Regions from separate parts of the Pseudoalteromonas sp. NC201 genome, predicted to be linked through region 2. Evidence: predicted binding sites of a transcription regulator. Region 2 holds the regulator's gene; each other region holds the start of a gene.
What was found. Region 2 encodes FliA, which starts transcription of late flagellar genes. Its sites were predicted from a motif close to CTAAAGNTNNNNNNNNNNNNGCCGATA; they were not measured.
Positions count from the first base shown of each region.

Region 1: the regulator FliA is predicted to act here: its motif matches at 2,806-2,832, upstream of pomA (flagellar motor protein PomA).
Region 3: the regulator FliA is predicted to act here: its motif matches at 2,315-2,341, upstream of PNC201_RS14175 (DUF3530 family protein).

Region 1 covers NZ_CP022522.1:3,076,540-3,081,647, reverse strand. The annotation lists gene dxs (1-deoxy-D-xylulose-5-phosphate synthase) at 1-1,350, opposite strand, end outside; gene ispA ((2E,6E)-farnesyl diphosphate synthase) at 1,515-2,414, opposite strand; gene xseB (exodeoxyribonuclease VII small subunit) at 2,414-2,653, opposite strand; gene pomA (flagellar motor protein PomA) at 2,888-3,655, shown strand; gene PNC201_RS13380 (flagellar motor protein MotB) at 3,658-4,587, shown strand; gene PNC201_RS13370 (hypothetical protein) at 4,759-5,108, shown strand, end outside.
Region 2 covers NZ_CP022522.1:1,473,925-1,479,032, forward strand. The annotation lists gene flhA (flagellar biosynthesis protein FlhA) at 1-219, shown strand, start outside; gene flhF (flagellar biosynthesis protein FlhF) at 239-1,714, shown strand; gene PNC201_RS06020 (MinD/ParA family protein) at 1,707-2,567, shown strand; gene PNC201_RS06025 (RNA polymerase sigma factor FliA) at 2,570-3,304, shown strand; gene cheY (chemotaxis response regulator CheY) at 3,347-3,730, shown strand; gene PNC201_RS06035 (protein phosphatase CheZ) at 3,751-4,527, shown strand; gene PNC201_RS06040 (chemotaxis protein CheA) at 4,541-5,108, shown strand, end outside.
Region 3 covers NZ_CP022522.1:3,252,347-3,257,454, forward strand. The annotation lists gene nhaD (sodium:proton antiporter NhaD) at 1-442, opposite strand, end outside; gene PNC201_RS14165 (2OG-Fe(II) oxygenase) at 589-1,278, shown strand; gene PNC201_RS14170 (DUF368 domain-containing protein) at 1,316-2,251, opposite strand; gene PNC201_RS14175 (DUF3530 family protein) at 2,372-3,217, shown strand; gene djlA (co-chaperone DjlA) at 3,227-4,072, opposite strand; gene murU (N-acetylmuramate alpha-1-phosphate uridylyltransferase MurU) at 4,062-4,754, opposite strand; gene PNC201_RS14190 (aminoglycoside phosphotransferase family protein) at 4,763-5,108, opposite strand, start outside.

The DNA.
Region 1 (5,108 bases), 1.6 Mb from region 2:
TGCCATGATCACCATATTCGGGATACAGCGCAAGAAACTTAAGTCGTATGCGCCTTGGTGCGTCTCACCATCCGCACCAACGACACCGGCACGGTCAATAGCGAACAACACTGGCAGATTTTGTAGTGCGACATCATGAATGAGTTGGTCGTATGCGCGTTGTAAGAAGCTAGAATAGATTGCAACCACTGGGTTGAGGTCTTCACAAGCAAAACCCGCTGCCAGTGTCACAGCATGTTGCTCAGCAATGGCAACATCAAAATATTGAGCAGGGTACTCTTTAGAAAAGCGTACCATGCCCGAGCCTTCACGCATTGCTGGTGTGATTGCCATGAGCTTATTATCTTGTGCAGCCATATCGCAAAGCCAATCTCCAAACACCTTTGAAAAGGTTGGTGCACTAGGTTTTGATTTGGGTAAGCTATGGACGCTTGGATCGAACTTAGGCACGGCATGATAACCAATAGGATCTGCTTCTGCAGGTTTATAACCTTTCCCTTTTTGGGTTTTAACGTGTAATAGTTGAGGGCCTTTTAGGTTACGCATATTACGCAGCGTATCTACCAAAGTATCTACGTTATGTCCGTCAATTGGGCCAATATAGTTAAAGCCTAGCTCTTCAAAGAAAGTACCAGGGATTATCATCCCCTTTAAATGCTCTTCCATACGGCCTGCAAGCTCTTTAACCGGCGGCACACCAGACAGCAGTTTTTTGCTGCCTTCTCGAATATTGGTGTAAAAGCTACCAGAGAGGATCTTCGCGAAATGATTGGTGAGTGCGCCAACGTTTTCAGAGATAGACATTTCGTTGTCGTTTAGGATCACTAACATATCTGGATTGATGTCGCCTGCGTGATTCATGGCTTCAAACGCCATGCCCGCGGTCATTGCACCATCACCAATAACGGCGACGGTCTTACGTCCAATCCCTTCTTTTTCAGCCGCGATAGCCATACCAAGTGCCGCTGATATAGAAGTGCTTGAGTGGCCAACACTAAACGTATCGTATTCGCTTTCTTCTCTATAAGGGAAAGGATGCAGGCCATCTTTCTGGCGGATCGTATGCATCCTATCTCTTCTACCTGTAAGTAGTTTGTGCGGATAGGCTTGATGACCTACATCCCAAACGAGCCTATCGCTTGGTGTGTTATACACATAGTGTAAAGCTACAGTAAGCTCTACAGTGCCTAAACCAGATGCAAAGTGACCGCTGCTTTGAGAGACTGAGTTCAGCAAATACTCGCGAAGCTCATCACTAAAGGCGGTTAACTTGTGCTGGGGTAATTGACGGAGTTGACTTGGCTCGTCAATTAACGCGAGTAAGGGATACTTGCTACTATCAAGTTTCATGGTATTTATCAGAGTCCTAAGTGAATCTCAGCGCAATTACTCACGTGGTCCACTTCATAATTATTAAAATTCTTCACTAACTTGTCATAATATTATGTTAGCCAGCGTTTACAAAGTTCTTGTGAATATTTTCTTAGCTTGGCGTAGCTATTTTATACGTCAGCTTAATATTCTCGATCTATGATGTATTTTGCTAAATCTGCAAGTATTTCTGTATTACCGTTGATACGTGTAAGCGCTTCTAAAGCTTCATCTATCAAGTGTTCAGCTTTTTCTTTTGCTTGTTCTAACCCCAATAATGCTGGATAGGTAGATTTATTATGTTCTAAATCAGAGCCTTGAGGTTTACCAAGCACAAATGTGTCACCTTCTACATCAAGAATGTCATCTCTGACTTGAAATGCAAGGCCAATTGCACGTCCATAAGTACGTATCGCATCACGTGCTTGCTCTGAAACACGTTCCGGATCGCTACATAAGATCCCAAGTTCTACTGCACAGCTTAGTAGTGCACCTGTTTTTAGCTTATGAATACGTTCGAGCTCATCTATCGTAATTAAACGATTGGTTGCTGCTATATCGAGTGCTTGACCGCCTATCATACCTTGTAGACCCGATGCCTTGGCTAGCACTGAAATCATTTTTATTTGGGCATGGTGGCTTACCGCGAATGGATGTTCACTTAGCAGTTCAAATGCCAGCGTTTGCAGAGCGTCACCAGCTAAAATCGCGGTCGCCTCATCGAATTGGATGTGGCAAGTTGGACGGCCGCGTCTGAGATCATCATCATCCATAGCAGGTAAATCGTCGTGCACCAAAGAGTAGCTATGCACACACTCTATTGCGGCTGCAGCTTTGTCTAAATCTTCTGGAGCAGCACCAAATAATTCACCAGTACAATACACTAAAAACGGTCGCAAGCGTTTGCCGCCGTTTTCTATACTATAGCGTGTAGCCGCTTTTATATTCTCTTCAGTTTCAAGCACACTATCAAAATAGTGTAAAACGGTGTTTTCTACACGAGTTTTAGCAAACTGGAGCTTTTCTTGTAATTTTTTCGACATTAGGCTTCGTTATCAAATGGCTGTAATTGTGCTTGTTCATCCTCGCCCATTAAAATAGCGACTTGTTGTTCAGCTTGCTGAAGTTTCTGATTTGAAGCTTTTGCGAGTTTTATCCCGCGTTCAAACTGTTTAAGTGCTTGATCTAAAGGTAAGCTACCGTTTTCCATGTCTGCAACGATTTGCTCCAGTTCTTGCATGGCTTCTTCAAAGCTCAAGTTGTCTGGTTTTTTTACTGCCATATGTCACGCTGACCCGTAAAGTAAAAGTGTGGCAATTTTAGGGTGATTGCGCGCCAAGGTCAAAAAAACCAGTGACTTTTTGATCTGACCGAGTATCAGCATTACAAGATCTGCTATAAACTCGCATTTTAAACACTTTTTAATATAATAGTGTTAAGTTGTAGAAAAACTTGCCGATAACTCAAACAACAATAACTGCGTGATTTATCACAAATAACTTCCCCCGGAGGACATGTGGATTTAGCAACGGTAATAGGGATCCTGGGTGCCATAGGTTTAATTGTAATGTCCATGGTACTAAGTAGTGATGGCCAGATCGCTATGTTCTATAACACGCCTTCCGTCGTTATCGTATTTGGTGGTTCAATTTTTATCGTATTGTCTAACTTTACGCTTGGACAGTTTTTCGGAATTGGAAAAGTGGCCGGGAAGGCCTTCATGTTCAAGATTGAAACTCCGGAAGAGCTGATTGAAAAAGCCGTTGAGCTTGCTGATTCAGCTCGCAAAGGTGGTTTTTTAGCGTTAGAAGAAGCCGAAATCCCCAACCAGTTTATGCGTAAAGGTGTCGATATGTTAGTCGATGGGCATGATGCTGATGTTGTGCGTGCCACATTGCAAAAAGATATTGCCCTAACGTCCTCAAGACACGAGTTAGGCGCTGGCTTATTTAAGTCCCTCGCCGATATCGCTCCTGCTATGGGGATGATTGGAACGCTCATCGGCCTAGTAGCGATGTTATCTAACATGGATGATCCAAAAGCAATTGGACCTGCTATGGCTGTTGCACTTTTGACAACTTTATACGGTGCGTTTTTGGCTAACGTGGTTGCAATCCCAATTCAGGTTAAGCTTGAACTTCGTAAAGACGAAGAAGAGCGAAACCAGCGCCTTATCTTAGATGCAATCTTAGGCATTCAAGATGGCCAAAATCCAAAAGTCATTGAAGGTATCTTGAAAAACTATCTGCCAGAATCTAAACGTGGCGCTGAGGCTGAGGAATAATCATGTCAGATGAGAAAGAATGTAAATGTCCCCCCCCAGGTCTTCCTGCCTGGATGGGAACGTTTGCTGATCTCATGTCGTTGTTAATGTGCTTCTTCGTACTGCTATTGGCATTCTCCGAAATGGATGTACTGAAGTTTAAGCAAATTGCAGGATCGATGAAGTTTGCTTTTGGTGTGCAAAATAAAATTGAAGTAAAAGATATTCCTAAGGGTACCAGCGTGATTGCGATGGAATTTACTCCAGGAAAGCCAGAACCAACACCGATTGAAACGATTCAACAGCAAACCGTAGAAATGACGCAGCAAATGCTAGAGTTCCAAGCTGGTGACGAGGCTTCGGCGGGTGGCAGACAGGAGCAACGAGGTAATAAGCGTGGTGGTGAGTCTGCCAGTACTGCACAGGAAATGGCGTCAACGCAAGCAATTGCTTCTGCGGACCAAGAGCAAGTAAACGAGCTCGTTAAAAAGATTGCACAGCAGCTAGAAAAGCAAATTATGGATGGTGCAATTGAACTCGAGTCATTAGGGCAGCAAATTATTATTCGCATCCAAGAAAATGGTTCTTTTCCTGCGGGAAGTGCGTTTCTACAACCTAAATTTGAACCTGTGATTGCCGAAATTGCAGAGCTGCTCAAAGATGTACCTGGTGAAATTACAGTGTCGGGTCACACTGATGACTTTAGAGTGACTAACGAACTTTATTCGAATAACTGGGATTTATCGGCAACTAGAGCGGTAGCCGTTGCGACTGTAATGGAGCGCGTCCGTGGCTTTGATAAGAACAGAATGGTCGTAGTTGGTCATGCAGACACTAGACCTTTAGTACCTAATGACAGCGATGCAGATAGGCGCCGAAACCGGCGTGTCGAAATCTCGATTTTACAGGGTAAAGCGAAAGAATCAGACCCTATTGAAGTTAGGAAAAATTAGTTACAGTTTGTTGCCAAATTACAGGGAATTCGCTAAAGTTCTAGCTGCTCTACAAACTCTCGATAAGGATAAAATGATGGACGTTAAAAATTATAGATTGCCTGGAAACAATGGTGGTGGTGGTGATAACGGTGATGAAGAGCAGAAACCAGACGCAGGACGTTAAGGTATATGTGGCCTGAATGGGAACCCATTAGACTGTTTTTTCAGGAATACAGTATTTGGGTTTCTTTTTTAGCGGTAGTAATGTGCATCGTGGTGCGAGATAAACAAGCACTGCGATATTCGTCTTTGGTTGCAATGTTTTATATATTAGGATGGCTAACCTACGATTGGGTTATGCAATTCGATGATGTTAAGGTGTTTCGATACATATATTGGGCCCTTTCAGACATTGTCTTCATGGCAATTATTGCTTACTGGGCTGTTAAAGATAAGATGTATCTATGGCAAAGTATTCTTGCTCAAATAATCATTATTCCAGCTCCGCTATTACAGTTTTTTAGACTTGTCGACAGACA
Region 2 (5,108 bases):
ATTGAACCTGGCTTGGCTGAGAGGCTTCAAGAATCATTAAGAGAAGCACATCACAACCAAGAAATGCTAGGGGAGCCGTCCATCTTATTAACCTCAGGTATGTTAAGAAGTGTACTGTCTCGATTTGTTAAACATACAATTCCAGGTCTTCGAGTGATGTCATATCAAGAAGTGCCGGAAGAAAGACAAATTAAGATAGTGAGCTCGGTTGGACAATAGAGGATAAAGGGGCTGTAACATGAAAATTAAACGTTTCTTCGCAAAAGATATGCGTACGGCTTTAAATGAAGTAAAAGAAGAGCTTGGTGCAGATGCTGTCATTATGTCTAACAAAAAGTTAGCAGATGGTGTTGAAATCGTCGCGGCAGTTGATAATGACCGTGCTGCTGCACCTGTTAAGCAAGCTCCAGCTGCCCGTGCGACTGCCTCAAACGAGGCTCCGACCCGCTTTGTCCGTCCAGAGCCTCGCCAAGCACAGCCAGCAAAACAAGCGCAAGTTGCCGATAGCTTAGCGGCATTGCTAGAGCGTCAAGCGCCGCGTCCTCGCTCACCAGAACTTGCTTCTATGTTCTCCCAGTCGGGGATTGATACAGAGCAAATGTTAAGCAGCCAACGTAAAACACAAACTGCTGCGCCGGCGCACCAAGCGAAGCCACAGCAAGCTCGTCGCCAATCTTTTGACTTTGATGATGATGGATTTGAGCAACCACAGCAGTGGAGCGAGTCTGATGAATTAGACAACGGTTTTGGTGATGATTTACCTGAGTTAAATGCCAAGCCTGACGAAATGAGTGCAATGCGCGAAGAAATGAACGCTATTCGTCAATTACTTGAACATCAAGTATCTGGTCTAATGAAACAAGAAATGGCTCGTCGCGATCCAACCCGTGCGTGCCTTGTAGATCGTCTGGAAGGAATGGGCATAGACAAAGACGTTGCAGAGCAAATGGCATGTTTTATCCCTGATGATGTGTCTCGTAAAGAAGCTTGGGACGCGCTGTTGAATATGGTAATTAACCAAATGCACACCACCAACAATGATATTCTTCGTCAAGGTGGCGTATTTGCAATGGTTGGTCCAACAGGTGTTGGCAAAACCACAACGGTTGCAAAATTAGCGGCATTAGGCGCACAAAAATACGGTGCAGATAAAGTGGCGCTAATAACCACCGATACCTATAGAATTGGCGCTTACGAGCAACTAGCTACCTATGGTAGAATCATCGGTTGTCCGGTTAAACAAGTTAAAGATGCAAATGAACTTGCAGAAGTGCTTTATCATTTACGCAATAAGCGTCTAGTATTAATAGATACGGCGGGAATGAGTCAAAGAGATTTGCGCTTAACTGAACAGTTAAATACACTTATGCGTAGCGCGAGAGTAGATATTCGTAGCTATTTAGTGTTGAGTGCGACAGCACAGATGAATGTGTTACAAGAAACAGTAAGACACTTCAAAAAAGTAAATTTAAGTGGCTGTATTTTCACAAAACTTGATGAAAGTCTAAGTTTAGGTGAGATAATTAGCATAGCGATTCAAAATCGCTTGCCAATAGGGTATCTTACCAACGGTCAGCGAGTGCCAGAAGACATTCGCGTAGCAAATGCTCAAAAGCTAGTAAAAAAGGCTGAGCAATTGTATTTAAAAAGAATAAAAGCACAGCACTCTCGACGTGTACCTGTAGCGTCAGAGTCAGTAGGAATGTATGATTAACACAGTTTTAGATCAAGCAAGTGGCCTGCGTAGAATGAGTCAAAATAGCAACCAGGGTGTAAAAGTAATAGCCGTGACCGGTGGTAAAGGTGGGGTGGGTAAAACCAATGTCTCGCTCAATACTGCCATCGCTATGGGCCAACAAGGACAGCGAGTTCTCGTTTTAGATGCGGACTTGGGCTTGGCAAACTGTGATGTGATGTTAGGGCTCCGAGTAGAAAAGAACCTTTCACATGTGTTGTCGGGTGAATGTGAACTAGATGAGATTCTCGTAGAAGGTCCCGCTGGTATCAAAATTGTGCCAGCTACTTCGGGTTCTCAAAGCATGGTGGAGTTGACTCCCGCAGAGCATGCTGGACTTATTCGCGCATTTAGCGAGCTTAACACTCAATTTGATGTTTTAATTGTTGATACCGCAGCTGGTATCTCAGATATGGTTCTGAGCTTCTCTCGAGCTGCACAAGATGTGATGGTTGTTGTGTGTGATGAACCGACTTCTATTACGGATGCTTATGCGTTGATCAAAGTTTTAAGCAGAGAGCATGGCGTTTATCGTTTTAAAATAGTTGCCAATATGGTCCGCAGTATGCGTGAAGGGCAAGAATTATTTGCTAAACTTTCAAAAGTTACAGACCGTTTTCTTGATGTAGCATTGGAATTAGTGGCCACAGTACCATTTGACGAAAACATGCGTAAGTCCTCTCGTAGACAAAGAGCAATCGTGGATTTATTTCCGAGCTCTCCAGCAGCAGTTGCAATTAAAGGACTTGCTGCCAAGGCAGTTAAATGGCCAATTCCTCATCAACCTTCCGGTCATCTAGAATTTTTCATTGAACAACTTGTAAACGGGTGATTATGGCTTCTCCGGTCAACAGAGCTGCGGGATATCAAACTTCTGACCATATCCATAAAGTGGTCGAGAGGCATGCTCCACTTGTCAAAAAAGTGGCATGTCACCTGATCGCTCGGCTTCCGGCAAGTGTGCAGCTCGACGATCTAATTCAATCAGGTATGATTGGATTGATTGAAGCATCTAAAAATTTCGATGCTACTAAAGGCGCTAGTTTCGAGACCTTTGCGGGGATACGCATCCGAGGTGCAATGCTAGATGAAATCCGTCGCGGAGATTGGGCCCCTCGGTCCGTACATAAAAACAGCAGAATGGTAGCCGAAGCTATATCTGAGCTCGAATCTCTCCTTGGCCGCGAACCAAAAGACACTGAAATCGCTGAAAAACTTGATATATCTTTAGATGAGTACCATCATATTTTACATGATGTAAATGCAAGTAAAGTCATCGGCATTGAGGATCTAGGGGTTGATGAAGATGTGATAACCCCAGCAAACAGCGATTTTGCGCTAGACAAACCGTTTAATAACGTTAAAAATGAACGTTTTAACGAGTCTTTAGTAAATGCTATCAAAGCACTACCCGAAAGGGATGCTCTGGTGTTGTCACTTTACTATAACGACGAAATGAATTTAAAAGAGATTGGTGCCATCCTTGATGTCAGTGAATCTCGAGTAAGCCAAATTCACGGTCAGGCAATGATAAAGCTCAAAGCTAAAATCAATGACTGGATAAATTAGAGTACATAAAATAGTTGGGTTCGAACCTCACTGGAGGAAGTTTTGGATAAGAACATGAAGATTCTCGTGGTTGATGATTTCTCTACTATGAGAAGAATAATCAAAAACCTATTAAGAGATTTAGGCTTTACCAATGTTCAAGAAGCTGATGATGGTAGTACAGCACTTCCGATGCTACAAAATCAGGAGTTTGACTTTGTAGTAACTGATTGGAACATGCCGGGCATGCAAGGTATTGATCTGCTTCGTGCAATACGCGCAGATGAAAAGCTTAAGCACATTCCAGTGTTGATGGTTACCGCAGAAGCGAAAAAAGAACAAATTGTTGCAGCAGCGCAAGCTGGGGTGAACGGATATATTGTTAAACCGTTTACTGCAGGTACGCTCAAGACTAAGCTTGAAAAAGTATTTGAGCGACTAGGCTAAACAGCAAGGGGATATGGCCTATGTCTGTAAATGCTGCGCCGCAAATTACACTTGAACAAGCCAAGCAACTTGTTGAGCTACTAGAGCAAGGTGAACAAGAAAAAGCTGACCAGCTGATTTTAGAAGCTGCTAACAAAGAGCAATCGGAGTTATTTGCAGAAGTTGGAAAGCTAACTCGCCAATTACACGAGTCCTTGAAGAACTTTGAGCTGGATACTCGACTCTCAGATCTCACGACAGAGGCTATACCTGACGCCAAGCAGCGTCTTAATTATGTTATGGAAATGACAGAAAGCGCTGCTAATAAAACGATGGACGCGGTCGAAGAAAGCTTACCTCTTGCGCAGAATCTTGCGGATGAGTTAGCACAAATAAAGCCTACTTGGGATCGGTTGATGAGCAGAGATATTCAACTCGGTGAGTTTAAATCTCTGTGTCATGATCTCGACAGCTTTATGCAGACTTCAAAGACACGTACAGACGAATTACAAGGCTTAATGACTAATGTGCTGATGGCGCAAGACTATCAGGATTTGACTGGGCAGGTCATCCGTCGAGTCATTGAGCTTGTGAGAGAAGTAGAAGATAGTCTCATTCACCTTCTAACTGTGTTTGGTACTTCGGATGAAGCGCCTGCAGTTGCAGAAAATGCGAATGAAAACGAAATAAAAACAACTGAGACTATCAGTGATGAATTGTCTGGACCTGAAGGTCCAATTATTGACGCTGAATCGCGAGATGACGTGGTTTCTGGTCAAGACGAAGTCGATGACTTGCTATCTAGTTTAGGCTTCTAGTTGGAGAGTGTGTATGAGCTTTGAAGTCGATGAAGATATCTTGCAGGACTTTCTTGTTGAAGCAGGCGAAATATTAGAACTGTTATCTGAACAGCTTGTTGAACTAGAAAATAATCCCGAAGATAAAGAACTTCTCAATGCGATTTTCCGTGGCTTCCATACTGTTAAAGGTGGAGCAGGCTTCCTCGGTATGACCGAACTGGTTGATGCCTGTCACGGTGCAGAGAACGTGTTTGATGTACTAAGACAAGGGCAGCGAAAAGTAACGTCAGAATTAATGGATGTTATTTTGCAATCTTTGGATACGATCAACGAAATGTTCGCTTGTATTCAAAACCGAGAGGAACCCGAAGCTGCCGATCCTGTGTTGCTTGAAACCCTCCATAAACTCAGCCAACCAGCATCTGAAGACGAAGTCAGTGAAGTGATTGAGGAACCTGTTTCAGAGCCAGAGTCTGTTGTACCAGATTTAAGTGCGGATGATATTCTATTCGATGCGGACGCAGATTCAGGCGATGATAGCGGCTCTAGCATTGATGAGATAACAGAAGAAGAATTTGAAAATCTATTAGATGAGTTAC
Region 3 (5,108 bases), 1.8 Mb from region 2:
ATAAAAACCCAGTGATCCAAAAGAGATTCTTATAGCTAAAACCCTTTTGGATCATCCACGCTCGTAGCGCATCAAAAAGGCGGCGTTCCTCTAGTGCGTTGATATAAGTCATCGCAACCAGCAAGAACAACATCAGCTCCGCAAATTCTAACAAATTGTGCCGAAATGCATGCTCGGTAACATCGGGTTGCCCCTGATTGACGTAATACGCCCCAATCATGAGCCAAATGACGCCTGCCGCCACGAGCACTGGCTTTGATTTTCGCATATGGAGTTTTTCTTCGAGCATTACAAGTGCGTATGCTAAAACGAAGACAACAATACAAACCAAGCCGAGTGTCGAGCTGGTAAGATCTAAAGTGCCTTGAGCCGCCAAGGCTGGTGATGGGATCACGGATATGACCCATGCGCAACAGAATAGCAGTAGTCCATTGATTTTCATTTTTTTGCCTATCGATGAGTGCAGAGGGATGGCATTTCAGCCAAACTCACTTTAGCATAGATAAAAAATAATCAGCATTGGACTGAAGTCTAAGGCATCCTGTTTACAATATTACAAACAGGCCCATACATCAGCAGTAGGTATTTATGCTTCAACTTTCGCAGCAACAACAAATTGAATTACAGCAAAAATTGAGCAACGAAGGCTTTGCACGGATTGAAAATATTCTAGACGATACAAACGCTCAACAACTACATGAGTGCCTCTGTAACCTAGACTACCAACTCGCACTTTTTCATAACGGGACAGCAAAATCAGTCAAAGACAGTGATATTCTTGCCTTAACACCGCAAGAGCAGCAAGCCTTGCTCGAAGATATACATAGCTATGCATCACGTGGCGTTGGTTTTATGTATGGCCGCCACTCCATAGAATCGACGAGCCCTGAGGCGCTGAAAAAGCTCTACAATAACCTCAATAGTAGCGCTGTACAGTCCTGCTTTTCCGCGATATCTGGACAGAACATTATCCGTACCTCTGCCCAAGCAACACGATTTATTGGTGGTCAGTATTTAACGCGACATAATGATATTGTTGAAGCTGAGGGCCGGGTTTATGCCTATGTACTTAGCCTAAGCAAAAGTTGGCACCCTGACTGGGGCGGGCTACTGCAGTTTTTTGAACGTGATGGCACACCCACTAAAAGTTATGCACCTAAGTTCAATTCACTGGTGGTTTTTGATGTAAGTAAAATTCATTCTGTGACTTACGTCGCGCCATTTACAAAAGCGCCGCGACTTTCTGTGACTGGGTGGTTTAGAACAATAGACACGTAAGCTCAACACGTATCTATTGTTCTAGATGTCTATGTTATTAATATTTTTCGCTTATCTTTTCAATGGTTAAGATCAGCGCAAGGCCTGCAATGGCAAGCGCAATACATGCCAACGTATTCGGGTCTTGACCATACAGCGTACTGTATTGTGCTGGCAAAATATTGGCCTGACTCAATGGCTTTTCTATACCACTGGAATTCACGTAAGTCGTAAGCACTTGTTTCCAAGGCCACAATAAATTAAGCGAGCCAAGTAAAAAGCCAGCTAGTAGCGAAAACGTTACTTGTTGATAGTGCGCCAATAGCCAGCTGAGTAGGCGCGAAAACGACATTAACCCCACAATACAACCTAGTAAGAATAGACTCACTAAGCCAAATTCAAGCTGGTTCACCGCACTGAGTACATGGCCATACATACCCAATAACAGTAGAATAAAGCTCCCTGAGATCCCAGGTAAGATCATCGCGCAAATGGCAATAGCACCTGAGATAAAAAACATCCAATGAGATGCTTGCGCTTCAGCTGGTGAAAGAGAAGTAATAGCAAAGGCCACGACAGCACCAACTACGCAGGCGATAATATTTTGGCCGTTCCAATGAGAGACCTGTTTTGCAACATAAATAAAAGAAGCGACGATAAGACCAAAGAAAAATGACCATACCAGTGTTTGGTGTGCTTCCAATAAATAAGTGATCACCTTCGCCAAAGACGCTGCACTGATGAGCAAACCAGAAAATACCGCCAGTAAAAAGCTACCATCAATGTACTGCCACGTTGCTTTTAGGCCGTCACGGCGCAATGTGCTCAAAGCCTGTAAGTTCACACTTTTGATGGCATTTAAAAAGCGTGCATAGATGCCGGTAATAAAAGCAATGGTGCCGCCAGAAACGCCTGGGACAACATCCGCAGCTCCCATTCCGGCCCCTTTTAAAAACATAAAGAGATAGTCTCGTTTGCTATCTTTATACTGCACAAATTTCTCCTTTCATTTCCACTGCCGAGCAGTTTAACTTAAAACGCTAAAAAATAGCGACAGCTAAAGCTTTCACTTAACTGGTCGATAACCAATTATGATATTTTACGCGCTTGTACCATGATCATCAGAACGCTTTTATTACTTGTTACCACTTTACCCGCGACGACTTTTGCAGCAGAACATATTGACGCAGCACCACTTGGTTCTCTTTATCAGCAAGACGCTAATCGCTTCTACGAGCCATCGCAACTGATGAAACTGGAAAGCGAAAACGAAAGCTTTTATGTATTTCATCAAGAATATATGGCAGCTGCTCGTGAAGGCATCGTGATCTTATTACCAGACATGCAAACTCCGCCCCTCAATAACAGCGGCATAAGCTTTCTTGCAAAGCGCTTAAGCGATGATGGCTACGACACCTATACCCTTACTCCGCCGGACCTTTCTTATGCACCAAGTCTGCTAGAGCAAGACATCGCGCTCCCCGATGCTGAAAAACCGGCTCAGCAAACGCTTGCACCCATTTCAGAATCTAATCTCGACGAATATAAAATGGCCCTGATCAGCCGCTTTGAGGTGCTTTACAACACCCTGTCCATGACTCAAACAGAAAAGTTGGTGGTTGTCGCATTTGGTAATAGCGCAGGTTTATTCGGTGAGCACTTAGCTACTCTGCCCAAACTACGTATCGATGCCTTTGCCGTTGTTAGCCCACAACTGCCTAATGCAACGCGGCAAAAGCACTTAGCATCCAACCTTTCTCTGATAAGCCCTGCTTTACTGGATGTTTACTACAGTTTTGACAATCCTATTGTGGTCGACAATACGCCGGACAGAGCGCGCTGGGCGAGAAAAAACAGTAAATTTGATTATCGCCAACGGGAGCTTTTTGGAGAAAAAACCGATCCACTCCAACATCAAAGGCTCAGAAAGGAGTTACTCGGCTTTTTACGCGTCTTATAGTGTTTCAAGTTAGCTCTTTTTTAAATATTCATAGGCAGACTGAATATCTTGGCTTTTACGCTTTGCAACTTCCATCATATGCTTAGGTAATCCCTGAGACACCAATTTGTCAGGGTGATGCTGCGACATCAGTTTGCGGTAAGCTTTTTTGATATCACGCTCATTTGCCTCTTCACTCAATCCCAGTACAGCCAAAGCTTTAGCACGGCTTAAGCCATTATCTTGTGATGCTGGTTGACGGCCGCCATGTTGCTGGTATTGATGTTGCGATCTCCCCGACGCCTGTGAGCGGCGAAACTCAAATTCTGCTTGGTAGCGTTTTAGCAGGAATAAAAAGTGTGTTTCTGCAAAGCCTAAATACTTGCTCACCTGTTTAAGTAAGGCCTTCTCCGCATCAGACACATGACCATCACAAAATGCCATTTGAATTTGAATCTCTAAAAACAGCTGCCTCAAGTCATAGCGTCTGGCAAAAGCTTCTTTAAAATCGGTAACCGCTTCTTTTATCGAAAAGTCACTGCTTTTTCCCGCAGTAAACGCATGTTGTGCTTCTTTTCGCTCTTCACCCTGCAAGCCCATTTCGCTCATAAATGCAGACGCAGCTTGAATGTGGATTTCGCTGACTCGACCATTAGACTTCGCAATATGTCCCATCACAGAAAAACAGCTGGAAAAGAACAAGGCTTGGCGCTCATGCAGATCTTCACCTTTCATGAAACCTTGAAAGCCACCGACTTTATCAAAATCCTGACGCAAACTTTTATCAAATAAATGGCCGAGATAAAACCCTAAAATAGCGCCTAACCAACGACCAAATAAAAAGCCGAAAATTGTGCCTAATAATTTACCCCACATCGCTATACCCTAACTTTTCGTTGATCATTTTTAGTCGCTCTGGCGTGCCGATGTCGTCCCATGCGCCCAAATACAGTTCAGTAGAAACTTTATGCTGCTCAAGCCCACTGCGCAGCAACGGCCCTAGTTTTATAAAGCCAGCCCCAAGCTCGGTAAAAAAACTTTGGTGATATTTGCCAATACCAGACAAGGTATACTTTTGCTGATTGAGCGGCTGATGGGCAAGGCAAAAATCGCCTTCAGGATTATGTTCAGGGTTTTCTACCAACACAATGTGCGCCTCGCAATGGCCCTCTGCTGTGCTTCCGAGCTGTAACTGCACCAAGCTGCTGACATCATAGTCCGTAAAAATATCGCCATTGAGTACAATAAAGCTGTCATCCTGTTCACATAACATCGGCAGTGCTTGAATGATTCCACCTGCGGTTTCTAATCCCCCCTCAGGTTCATCACTGTACTCAATATTGACACCGAAGTGACTACCATTGCCGAAATAGTCTTTTATCACCTGACCTTGCCATGCAAGATTTATCACGATATCGCAGATCCCAGCCGCTTTTAAACGCTCGATATGATGCTCAAGTAGTGGTTTTCCTGCGACGTTAAGCATAGGTTTTGGTTGGTTCGCGGTCAGTGGCATCATGCGTTTACCACGACCAGCAGATAAAATTATCGCTTTCATTGTTACTTCTATTTTGTGCCTAATTTGGCCTGCGCTTGAGGCATTATGTCATTCTCTAGCCAGCTTGCAAGCCACTGAAATTCTTTATACTTATTCGCTACTTCAACGAGGTAGCGTAAGGTTGGCAAAATATTTTCTAAGTACCCGCCTTTGCCGTCTCGCTGCAATAGACGAGTAAAAATCCCGGCAGCTTTAAGGTGCCTTTGCATCCCCGTTAAGTCAAAGTAATGTTGGTAGGTGCTAAAATCCATATCGCCTAATAAATTTGCCGCTTTTAAGCAGTCAAAGCTATGTTGCTGAAGCTCGGTAAACTCATGTGCATCAAGGCGAGTATAACAATCCCGCAACAGCGAA